3 regions of the Arthrobacter sp. LjRoot14 genome follow, and region 1 is predicted to be linked to each of the others. Evidence: riboswitches for the same ligand, from Rfam matches in the RefSeq annotation. Region 1 holds a riboswitch; each other region holds the start of a gene.
What was found. A riboswitch is a leader RNA that binds a small molecule or an ion and turns the genes downstream of it on or off. The one in region 1 is predicted to bind thiamine pyrophosphate.

Region 1 (3,197 bases):
CCAGTCGGCATAGGGATGGTCCGACGGCGAGCCAGCCGCCAGGAACTGCCCGTGCAGGGCGGCACCCACTTCGGCGTACAGCCAGAAGCACGGGAGAACGGCCGCCACGAGCACTCCGTAGCTGCCGGAAACGGATGAGGCCAGCAGGTGGTCCACATAGGACTTGGTGACCGGCCCCAGTCCGCTGTCCACACTCCGGGTGCTGAGCCAGGTCCGGTGCAGTTCGGACTCGACTTCGAGGCATTGCTGCGCCGACCGCGCCCAGAACAGCTGCTCCGCCTCGGTGGGGGCAATCGCGGCGGCGCGGGACAGCACCCGGGAATAGCCGTTCAGGTAGATGGCATCCTGGGCAAGGTAGTACGCGAAGTGGTGCTCGGTGAGGGAGCCGTCGGCCAGGCCGCGGATGAAGTCGAGCCCGTAAACGGCGTCCAGGTCCGGCCCGGCATCCTGCCAGAGGACCGCTGCGAACCGGCCTTCGGCCGGCGCTTCATTGCCTGTGGGGGCCAGATGGTGGAAATGGTGTACCGGGCCGTTGCCTGTTCCCACGTCCAAGGCGCCGGCTTCCCGGAGCGCCCCCTGCAGCCACGGCTTCACTGTCCGCAAGGATGCCTCCCAGTCCCCCAGCCTCGCCTGCGCGGTGGCCATTGCCGAGGACAGGGAACACCCGGTGCCGTGGCTGTTCCTGGTGTCAATCCGCTCGCCGGGCACAACCACAACGTCCTGGGCGAGCAGTCCTGCCGTGTTGACCAGCGCGTCAGGGCACTCCCCGCCGTCGAGGTGTCCGCCCTTGACGAGCACCGTGGTGCCGGCCTGGGCGGCGAGGCGCTTCCCCTGGGCGAGTGCCGCCTCCCAGTCACCCGCGAGCGGTTCATCGAGGAGCATCGCCAGTTCCGCCAGGTTGGGAGTGACAAGGTCGGCAAGGTGCAGGAGTTCGCGCAGTGCCGCCTCGGCCGCTTCCTGCAGGAGTCTGTCCCCGCTGGTGGCGACCATCACGGGGTCGAGAACCACGACGGCGGGACGGGCCTTCCCGAGCCAGTTGCGGACGGCGGCAATCACGGAAGAGTCACCCAGCATGCCGATCTTGACGGCGTCAATGCTGATGTCGTCGCTGATGGCCTCAAGCTGGGCCGTCAGGAAATCCGCCGGAGGCACGTGAACGGCACGAACGCCCCGGGTGTTCTGCGCCGTCAGGGCGGTGATGGCGGCCATGCCGTATCCGCCGTTTGCGGCAATGCTTTTGAGGTCGGCCTGGATCCCCGCCCCGCCGGACGGATCGGAGCCGGCGATGGCCAGGACCCGGGGCGTCCTGCGCAGGACGACGCCGCCCGGTGATGTTTCGTGGGCGGCTTCGGCGGCCGGGGTGGGCAAGAATGATGAGGCCAAAGGAGACATCCCTTCGCCGGTGCTAACCGGACAGGTTCAACGGGTGTGGATCTCAGCCGGCCCTGTGCGCGGCACCCCGTGTCAGTCCCCTAGCCTAGCTGTTTCCCCGCAACGAACTCGCGGGTACGGTCCGAAACCGGCGTATTGCTACGCCAGTTCCGGGCCGCACCCGCGATGTCAGCGTGTGGGACCGTAGTGCCGTGGGATTCAGAGCTCGGAGGCCGGTACTCCCACACCGAGGATGATCGGCTCGTTGGCCGGTGCCTTGGCGGGCACGTCCTTCTTTGCCGGCTCGGGCGCCTTTGCTTCGTGGGTGTGCCCTGACGCGGCCACAGGAGCAGTTTCGTGGTGTTCCACGGACGTCTCGTTGGCTGCGCCCTGGGCGCGGCTGGCACTCCGGTGCCGGCGGGGACGGCGCGCCCTGCCCTGCACCGCGGTGTGGTCGGTGTAGTCGGCTTCAGCAGCGGGTGCTGCCGGGGCCTGTGCCCGGGCTGGGGCTTGGGCCGACGGAACACGGGCGGGTGCCTCGGCCGGCGACTGTGCGGGCGGAGCCTGCTGTTCAGCCGGCGACGCCGGAGCCTCAGCGGCTGCAGGCTCACCCAGGTGCGCGAAGGCCTCCGCGAGCCGGTCGAGTGTCAGGGCCGCTCCCGACGCAGGTGCTTCGCCGGCATGCTCAACAAACGGCAGTGCCACCTTTTCGCCGCCGAAGGTCAGAACGGCCGCGGGCCGTCCTGCGGCTGCTGCTTCAGTTTCCGACACCTTGGCCGGCCGCGCCGTGGCGGGCTGGGCGGCGGACGGCTGGGCCGCCCCTCCCCCGGCCGGCGCTCCGGTTTGCCCGGAAGGAGCCTGGGCGGCGAGTGCCTGGCCCACTGCCTGTGCGGCACTTGCCTGTGCTGCGGCGGCGGGTGTTGCATGGCCGGTCTCGGCGTCGTGCAGATGGGCGGCATGTGCTGCCGCAGCGATGTTGGCCAGGGCAACGCGGGTCGCTTCAGCCTTGGCATGGCGTTCGGCGTCGGTGGGTTCGTGATGCACCGGAGCCGGCGACGGCGCAGCAGCCTCGGAAACAGGTTGGCCGCCCTTGCCGCGGCGGCGGCTCTTGCGCTCCGTCCGGGGAGGCTGCTGGGTTTCCGTCCGCGGCACGTGGTGCTCGGCGGCGACGGTGTTGGCCCGACGGTGTTCCACAGGTTCGTCGTGCGTGACGATGCCGCGGCCGGCGCAGGCCTCGCACTGTTCGCCGAAGACTTCCAGCAGTCCGGTGCCCATGCGCTTGCGGGTCATCTGCACGAGGCCCAGCGAGGTCACCTCCGCGACCTGGTGCTTGGTCCGGTCGCGTCCGAGGCACTCCACCATGCGGCGCAGCACGAGGTCGCGGTTGGATTCGAGCACCATGTCGATGAAGTCGATGACGATGATGCCGCCGATGTCGCGCAGCCGCAGCTGGCGCACCACTTCCTCCGCCGCTTCCAGGTTGTTCTTGGTGACGGTTTCCTCCAGGTTGCCGCCGCTGCCGGTGAACTTGCCGGTGTTGACGTCCACCACGGTCATGGCTTCGGTGCGGTCGATCACGAGGGAGCCGCCGGAGGGCAGGAAGACCTTGCGGTCCAGGGCCTTGTGGATCTGCTCGTCGATCCGCCAGGCCGAGAAGATGTCCGTGTCCTTGGTCCACTTTTCGAGCCGGCCCACCAGGTCCGGAGCCACGTACGTTACGTACGCCTCAATGGTGTCCCAGGCTTCCTCGCCCGAAACGATCAGCTTGGAGAAGTCCTCGTTGAAGACGTCGCGGACCACCTTGATCGTGAGGTCCGGTTCGCCGT
Region 2 (3,197 bases), 450 kb from region 1:
TCAGTGGAGGACGGGGGATCGATGGTCACAAAGCCCACGTCCGTGAGGTCGAGGTCAGGCATCTTGTGCTCCGCAATGGCCGCCAGCGCATCCCGCAGGACTTCGTCAGGGAAGGGCCCGGGCAGCTCCAACTCCGTGCGCAGCGCGTTTAGCGCCTCGGCCAGCCGGTTGGTCTGTTCGTGGACACTTGGAGTCAGGTGATGATGTGACACGAAAGTCAGGTTAGCTCCATTTGCGCCATTAGTCTTGGACGATGAGCTCATCCCCGGCTGACACCGCTCGCTACAACCGTTTCGTCGCAGACCTGTTCGGAATGATGGCCTACGGCGAGCTGTCAGCGTTCGAGAGGTTCTCCGCTGACGCGCGGTATTCGCCCACCCTCCACGACCGGGCCGTGCTCGGCAGGATTGCCGTCGTGGAGTTCCGGCATTACGAGCTGGTGAGCGCCCGCCTTGAGGCCATGGGGATCGACGCCGAGGATGCCATGCTGCCGTTCCAGGCGGCCGTGGACTACTTCCATTCGCGGACGCGCCCGGCCGACTGGTACGAATCCCTGATGAAGGCCTACGTGATCGATACAGTCTCCGCCGACTTCTACCGGGCCATCTCCCGCTATGTTGACGCCGGAACGCGGGACGTCATCGAACAGATCCAGGCCTCCGATGAGACAACGGAGGTTCTTCGCGAACGGCTGAGGAACGCCCTCGCCGACGATCCGAGGCTCGCTTCCAGGCTGGCGCTGTGGGGCAGGCGGCTGCTGGGCGAAGCACTGACCCAGGCGCAGCGTGTCAGCTACGAGCATGCGTTCGTGGGAAGCCTGATCGGCGGCGGGGACAGTGCCGCTGCGAAAGAGCTGGTCAGCGGGCTGATCGCCGGGCTGGCGGAGAAGCATTCCAAACGGATGACGCAGCTCGGCCTGACCGGATAGTCAGGACGCGCCGGCGTCGAGTGCCGCCAGGAGCGACCTCGCGGCCGCGGCGGGGTCGTCGGCCTCGGTGATGGCGCGGACCACGACGATCCGCTCCGCTCCTGCCGCCGCCACCCGCTCAACGTTGCCCAGGTCGATGCCTCCGATGGCGAACCACGGCAGCGCCGGACCGTCGACGCCTGCCCCCGCAGCGCTGCCGGTCGTTTTGCCGGTGGCCTCTGCCGCGTAACGGACGAGGTCGAGGCCGACGGCGGCACGGCCCGGCTTCGTGGGAGTGGCCCACACAGGCCCGACGCAGAAATAGTCCAGGCCCCCGGCAGCACCGGATGCGGCGATGGCGGCGTCGATCTGCCCGGGGCTGTGCGTCGACAGGCCGATCACGGCCTCACCGCCAAGGAACTTCCGGGCGGACGCCAGGGGGAGGTCCTTCTGCCCGACATGAAGCACCGGGGCACCGGAGAGCGAGGCGATGTCCGCGCGGTCGTTGACCGACCACAGACGGCCGTGGCGGCGGGCCGCGGCTTCCAGTACTTCGAGCAGCTCGAGCTCCTCGGCCGCTTCCAGGCCCTTGTCGCGGAGCTGGATGATGTCCACGCCGCCTGCGTAGGCGGCATCGACGAAGTCGGCGAAATCGCCCCGCTCGGTGCGGGCATCAGTGCAGAGGTACAGGCGGGCATCGGTAAGGAGAGCTTGCTCGGTCATGGCACAAGCCTAGTTCCCCTAAACTGGGGGAGTACCGCGGGAGCCCGCCGCAGCTGTCACAAAGCTGCAGGGCTGAGAGGGCGTCAGAGCCGACCGCTTGACCTGATCCGGTTAGTACCGGCGTAGGGAAGGATGACAATGACCCCGCAATCCCCGGCAGGCCGGCCGCCCGCGCGCAGTCGCGGCGAGCACGGCGTGGACATCAGGGCCGACGTTGCCGTGGTCGGCGGAGGAATTATCGGCCACGGCATTGCCTGGGAAGCCGGGCAGTCGGGCAGGTCCGTGGTGATCATCGACGACGCACCGGGAACGGGCGCGAGCTGGGCCGCCGCCGGCATGCTGGCGCCGGTCAGCGAACTCCATTACCAGGAGGAAGACCTCCTGGAACTCATGCTCCACTCCTCGGGACTGTGGCCGGCCTTCGCAGCCGGCCTGGAAACCGGGCGTGCGTCCCGTGAACCCGGCGCCGACGGCCCGGACACCGGCTACCTTACGACGCCGACCCTCGCCGTGGGTGCCGACGCCGCAGACCGCCGGGCGCTCGCCGACCTGCGCGGCGTCCAGCAGGCCGGCGGCCTGACGGTGGAACCGCTGACGGTCAGGGAAGCCCGGGGACGGGAGCCGCTGCTGAGCCCCGGGATATCCTGCGCCTTCGAGATTCCGGCCGACCATCAGGTGGATCCCCGCAAGCTGCTGGCCGTGATCTCGGATTCCCTGCCGGGGTCTGCCGTGCGTGTGCGGGCCGCCGGCCTGCTCTGGGAGGACGGGCGTGTCAGCGGCGTCAGCCTGGCCGGTGGAGGAACCGTGCACGCAGACGAAACGATCATTGCCAACGGACTGGAATCCGCGTCCCTGGGCGGACTGCCGCCCGGACTTCAGCTGCCGCTCCGCCCCGTGTACGGCGACATCCTGCGCCTGCGCGTCCCCGCCTACCTGCAGCCCCTGCTGACATCCACAGTCCGTGGAATGGTCCATGGAGTTCCCGTTTACATCGTGCCCCGGCAGGACGGCACCGTGGTGATCGGGGCCACGCAGCGTGAAGATTCGCTGTCGGGAGCGGGTATCGACGCCCCCGTGACGGCGCCTGTGGGACCCGTAACACCCGCAGGATCGGCCGTTTCCGCCGGCGGCGTCTACCAGCTGCTCCGTGACGCACAGGTGCTGGTTCCCGCCGTCGCGGAACTGGAACTGCTCGAAGCCACGGCGAGGGCCCGTCCGGGAACGCCGGACAACGCGCCGCTGCTGGGCCGGGTAGCGGCCGCAGGAACCGGCCTGGATATTGAGGGCCTGATCATTGCCACCGGATTCTTCCGGCATGGCGTCCTGCTCACCCCTGCAGCGGCGTCCATCTGCAGGCAGCTGATGGACGGCGACGCCGATCCACGCTGGGCTCCGTTCCGGCCCGACCGGTTTTCCGGCCTTTCGGCCGGACCGGCAGCGCCTGCACACACCGTCACAATTGACCCGAACAAGGAAACAGCATGAACATCACACTGAACGGCACGGCACATGCGGTGGCCGACGGCGCGTCCGTCACCACCCTCGTCAGCCAGGTCACCGGCAGGAA
Region 3 (3,197 bases), 1.7 Mb from region 1:
AACTGGTGCTCCGGTTCCTGGAACACGGTGCCGATCCGGGAGATCAGCTGCTCCGCCTTCCACTTGTACGGGTCGATGCCGGCACCTTGGCTGAGGTCGACCGTGGCGGAAACCGAGCCCTCCACCGGCTGGAGCAGCCCGGCGAGGGTCAGGGCAAACGTGGACTTTCCGGAACCGTTGGGACCCGTGATGGTCAATGCCTGGCCGGCGCGGACCTGCGCCGTGATGCCGGACTGCACGGGGACCGGCGGGACAGCCTTGAAGCGCCGCCGGCGGGGGCGTTCGCGGGACACGGCAAGGTTTTCGGCGGCCAGCAGGAGGTTCCCGGCACCCGGCTCGCCCTGCGTTCCAGTGGCACCCGGCACTCCTGCGTCACCCGTTCGAGCCCGGGTGGCGGGCACGTACCCGGGCACCCAGACGCCGGCGGAGACGAGCACGTCCCGCGCCTCTGCCAGGACCCGGTCCGGAGGGCCGTCCAGGAGCACCGCGGTGTCCGTGGCAGATCCCGGCTGCAGCACCACGATCCGGTCCACAAGGTCCTTCCACACGCCCACGCGGTGTTCCACCACCACCAGCGTTGCCCCGGTCTTGTCCAGGCACCGGCCCACGGCGTCACGGACTTCCAGGACGCCGGCAGGGTCCAGGTTGGCAGTGGGCTCGTCGAGGAGCAGCAGTCCCGGGCGCATGGCGAGGATCCCGGCAAGCGCGAGGCGCTGCTTCTGCCCGCCGGACAGAGCTGACGTCGGGTGGTCCAGCGGCAGGTGGGCCAGCCCGACGTCGTCGAGCGCCTCTCCGACACGCGTCCAGATGTCCGCGCGCGGCACGGCAAGGTTCTCGGCGCCGAAGGCGACGTCGTCCCCCACGCGGGAAAGGACCACCTGCGTCTCCGGGTCCTGCTGCATGAGGCCGGCGCGGCCGCGCTGAGCACGCGGCGGGGCACCGTCGATGAGCAGGGAACCGGTCTCGTCGGAGTCGTCGGCATCCGGCGTTCCGTCGTGGGCTCCGGAGTCGCTGTCCCCGAGCACCCCGGCGAGTGCGTGCAGCAGCGTGGACTTGCCCGCGCCGGAGGGACCCAGCAGCAGCACGCGTTCGCCCGGCTGAATGTCCAGGTCCAGGCCGTGGACGGCGGGCCGGGACCGGCCGGCATGCCGCCAGCCCCAGCCGCGTGCCGTAACCGCTGCCGGGCGGACGGTGTCGGAAGGCGTCATGAGCAGTGTCCGTTCATCAGGAGAAGACAGGCTCCGTCGCTGCCTTGCGGGAGGCGAAGGAGCTCAGCACACCGGTCCGGGCCAGTCCGCGGGTGGCCAGCCAGGACAGTCCGCCGGCGATGATGGCGCCGGAGATGGCCGTGAAGATGATGTAGGCCAGCTTGTCGCCGGCAGCGTAGGCGATGTTCCAGCCCCACGGTGCGAACGAGTCGTTCAGGCCGCAGAAGAGGCCTGCAGCGGCGCCGGCCAGCAGCGAAACGGGCAGATTGAACTTCTTGTAAACGAACACCGCGAAGATGATCTCCGCGCCGAGCCCCTGCACGAAGCCGGAGAACAGCACCGACGCGCCGTACTGCGAGCCCATGATCAGCTCACCCGTGGCGGCCACTGTTTCGCAGAACAGGGCGGCTCCGGGCTTGCGGATGATCAGCATGCCCAGGACGGCGGGAATCATCCAGCCGCCTGCGATAAGGCCGGTCAGCGGCGGGTAGACGGCGTTCATGGGCGGCGAAACTGCGGCAGCCCCCTGGGACCAGGCCCAGAAAATCACGCCTCCGGCTACTGCGATCAACGCGGCAACCACAATGTCCACCACGCGCCAGTTGCACTTGCTGTTGCCAAGCGTCTGCTTGGCCGTCATTCCAGTCATTTTCTTCCTCCTGAGGTACAGGAGGGGAGAGTGTTCCCCGGACCGTCCGCGGCTTCCGCCGCCTGCTGCCGGACACTCTGAGAACTCGACTCCCTTGCGCCGGTACTAACCGGATCAGGTTCGAGGGTCTGCGGCTGTCCGCACTCTCAGCGCCCGCCTCCGGTTCCCTGGAATGTTCCAGTGATGCCCGACGGCGACGCTCCCCTGTCGTATCAATTCGCCCTTGTGGGCGTGGATCAGTTTACACCCGCGGGCCCGCGAAATCCCGGGGAGGGTGTCACAATGCGCGGTGATGCGGCCGGGTTGATGCGGCTAGGCTAGGGGAAGCCCTGTTTCCGTTGTTTCCCACCTGTAAGGGGTACTGGAGTGAGTTTTTTCATCAAGCTGCTTGGAACCGGAGTGAGCCTGCTTGCCGGATTCGCCGGCACCAAGGCCGTTGACGTCGTCTGGGAAAAGATCACCGGCCGCAAGCCCCCGAAGGGCGACAAGGACGACGTCCCCACCACCCTGCGCAGCGCCCTGACCTTTGCGCTGATCTCGGCGGCTGTCAGCGCCATCATCCAGGTCCTGGCCAACCGGGGCACGCAGCGTGCCATCACCCGCTTCGCCAAGAGCCAGGACATCGTCTAGGCCCACCCGGGAGAGTTTTTGTCCAGGTAACGGGAGGTAATTGACCTCCAAGTCGCGTTATCTGGACAAAAACTCCACCGGGGGTGGCGGCCCGGAACTTCTTGCGGGCGCCCCTTAGGCTGCGCCGTCGTCACCCTCGACGGCGGCGCGCTTTTCTGATTCCTGCCTTGTGGCGGCCTTCTTGTCGGCTGCCTTCAGCACTACGGCCTCCAGTTCATCCGTGGTGAGCAGTTCCTTGTGCAGGTGCTTGGTGCGGTAACCCGCCCTGCCCACCATGTGGGCGGACACCGGAACGGTGAGCACCTGGAAGATCCACGCCACGAACAGCACGGGCCACACCCACCAGGTCCGCAGCTGCAGGCCCACCGAGGCCAGCAGCAGGAAGAGTCCCAGCACCTGGGGCTTCGTGGCGGCGTGCATCCTGCTCATCAGGTCGGGGAAGCGCAACAGGCCGATCGCCGCACCGAGGGACATCAGGGCGCCCACCACCATAAAGACGGCCGACACTGCATCAATGACTGTGTCCACGGCGGATGGTTCAGGATTCATGGGGCTGCTCCCGCCGGTCGGCCACGAAGCGCGCCACGGTCACGGACCCGATGAATCCGATGATGGACAGCGCCACGAGCAGCATCAGGTTGTTCAGGTGCCGGTTGACGGCCATGTCGATGCAGAGCGTGGCACCGATGATGGCCAGCAGCACGTCAGAG

Region 2: it holds a riboswitch for thiamine pyrophosphate, as region 1 does, so the genes downstream of both, ACSQ12_RS14465 (FAD-dependent oxidoreductase) here and ACSQ12_RS12420 (bifunctional hydroxymethylpyrimidine kinase/phosphomethylpyrimidine kinase) in region 1, are expected to answer to the same signal.
Region 3: it holds a riboswitch for thiamine pyrophosphate, as region 1 does, so the genes downstream of both, ACSQ12_RS20220 (ECF transporter S component) here and ACSQ12_RS12420 (bifunctional hydroxymethylpyrimidine kinase/phosphomethylpyrimidine kinase) in region 1, are expected to answer to the same signal.

Annotation. Positions count from the first base shown of each region.
Region 1 is NZ_CAXURL020000001.1:2,765,803-2,768,999, forward strand. It holds gene ACSQ12_RS12420 (bifunctional hydroxymethylpyrimidine kinase/phosphomethylpyrimidine kinase) at 1-1,392, opposite strand, end outside; TPP riboswitch at 1,375-1,472, opposite strand; gene ACSQ12_RS12425 (Rne/Rng family ribonuclease) at 1,591-3,197, opposite strand, start outside.
Region 2 is NZ_CAXURL020000001.1:3,215,359-3,218,555, reverse strand. It holds gene ACSQ12_RS14480 (RNB domain-containing ribonuclease) at 1-212, opposite strand, end outside; gene ACSQ12_RS14475 (ferritin-like domain-containing protein) at 254-928, shown strand; gene thiE (thiamine phosphate synthase) at 929-1,630, opposite strand; TPP riboswitch at 1,657-1,776, shown strand; gene ACSQ12_RS14465 (FAD-dependent oxidoreductase) at 1,763-3,115, shown strand; gene thiS (sulfur carrier protein ThiS) at 3,112-3,197, shown strand, end outside.
Region 3 is NZ_CAXURL020000001.1:4,452,524-4,455,720, forward strand. It holds gene ACSQ12_RS20215 (ABC transporter ATP-binding protein) at 1-1,208, opposite strand, end outside; gene ACSQ12_RS20220 (ECF transporter S component) at 1,225-1,857, opposite strand; TPP riboswitch at 1,931-2,073, opposite strand; gene ACSQ12_RS20225 (DUF4235 domain-containing protein) at 2,224-2,487, shown strand; gene mnhG (monovalent cation/H(+) antiporter subunit G) at 2,602-3,036, opposite strand; gene ACSQ12_RS20235 (monovalent cation/H+ antiporter complex subunit F) at 3,026-3,197, opposite strand, start outside.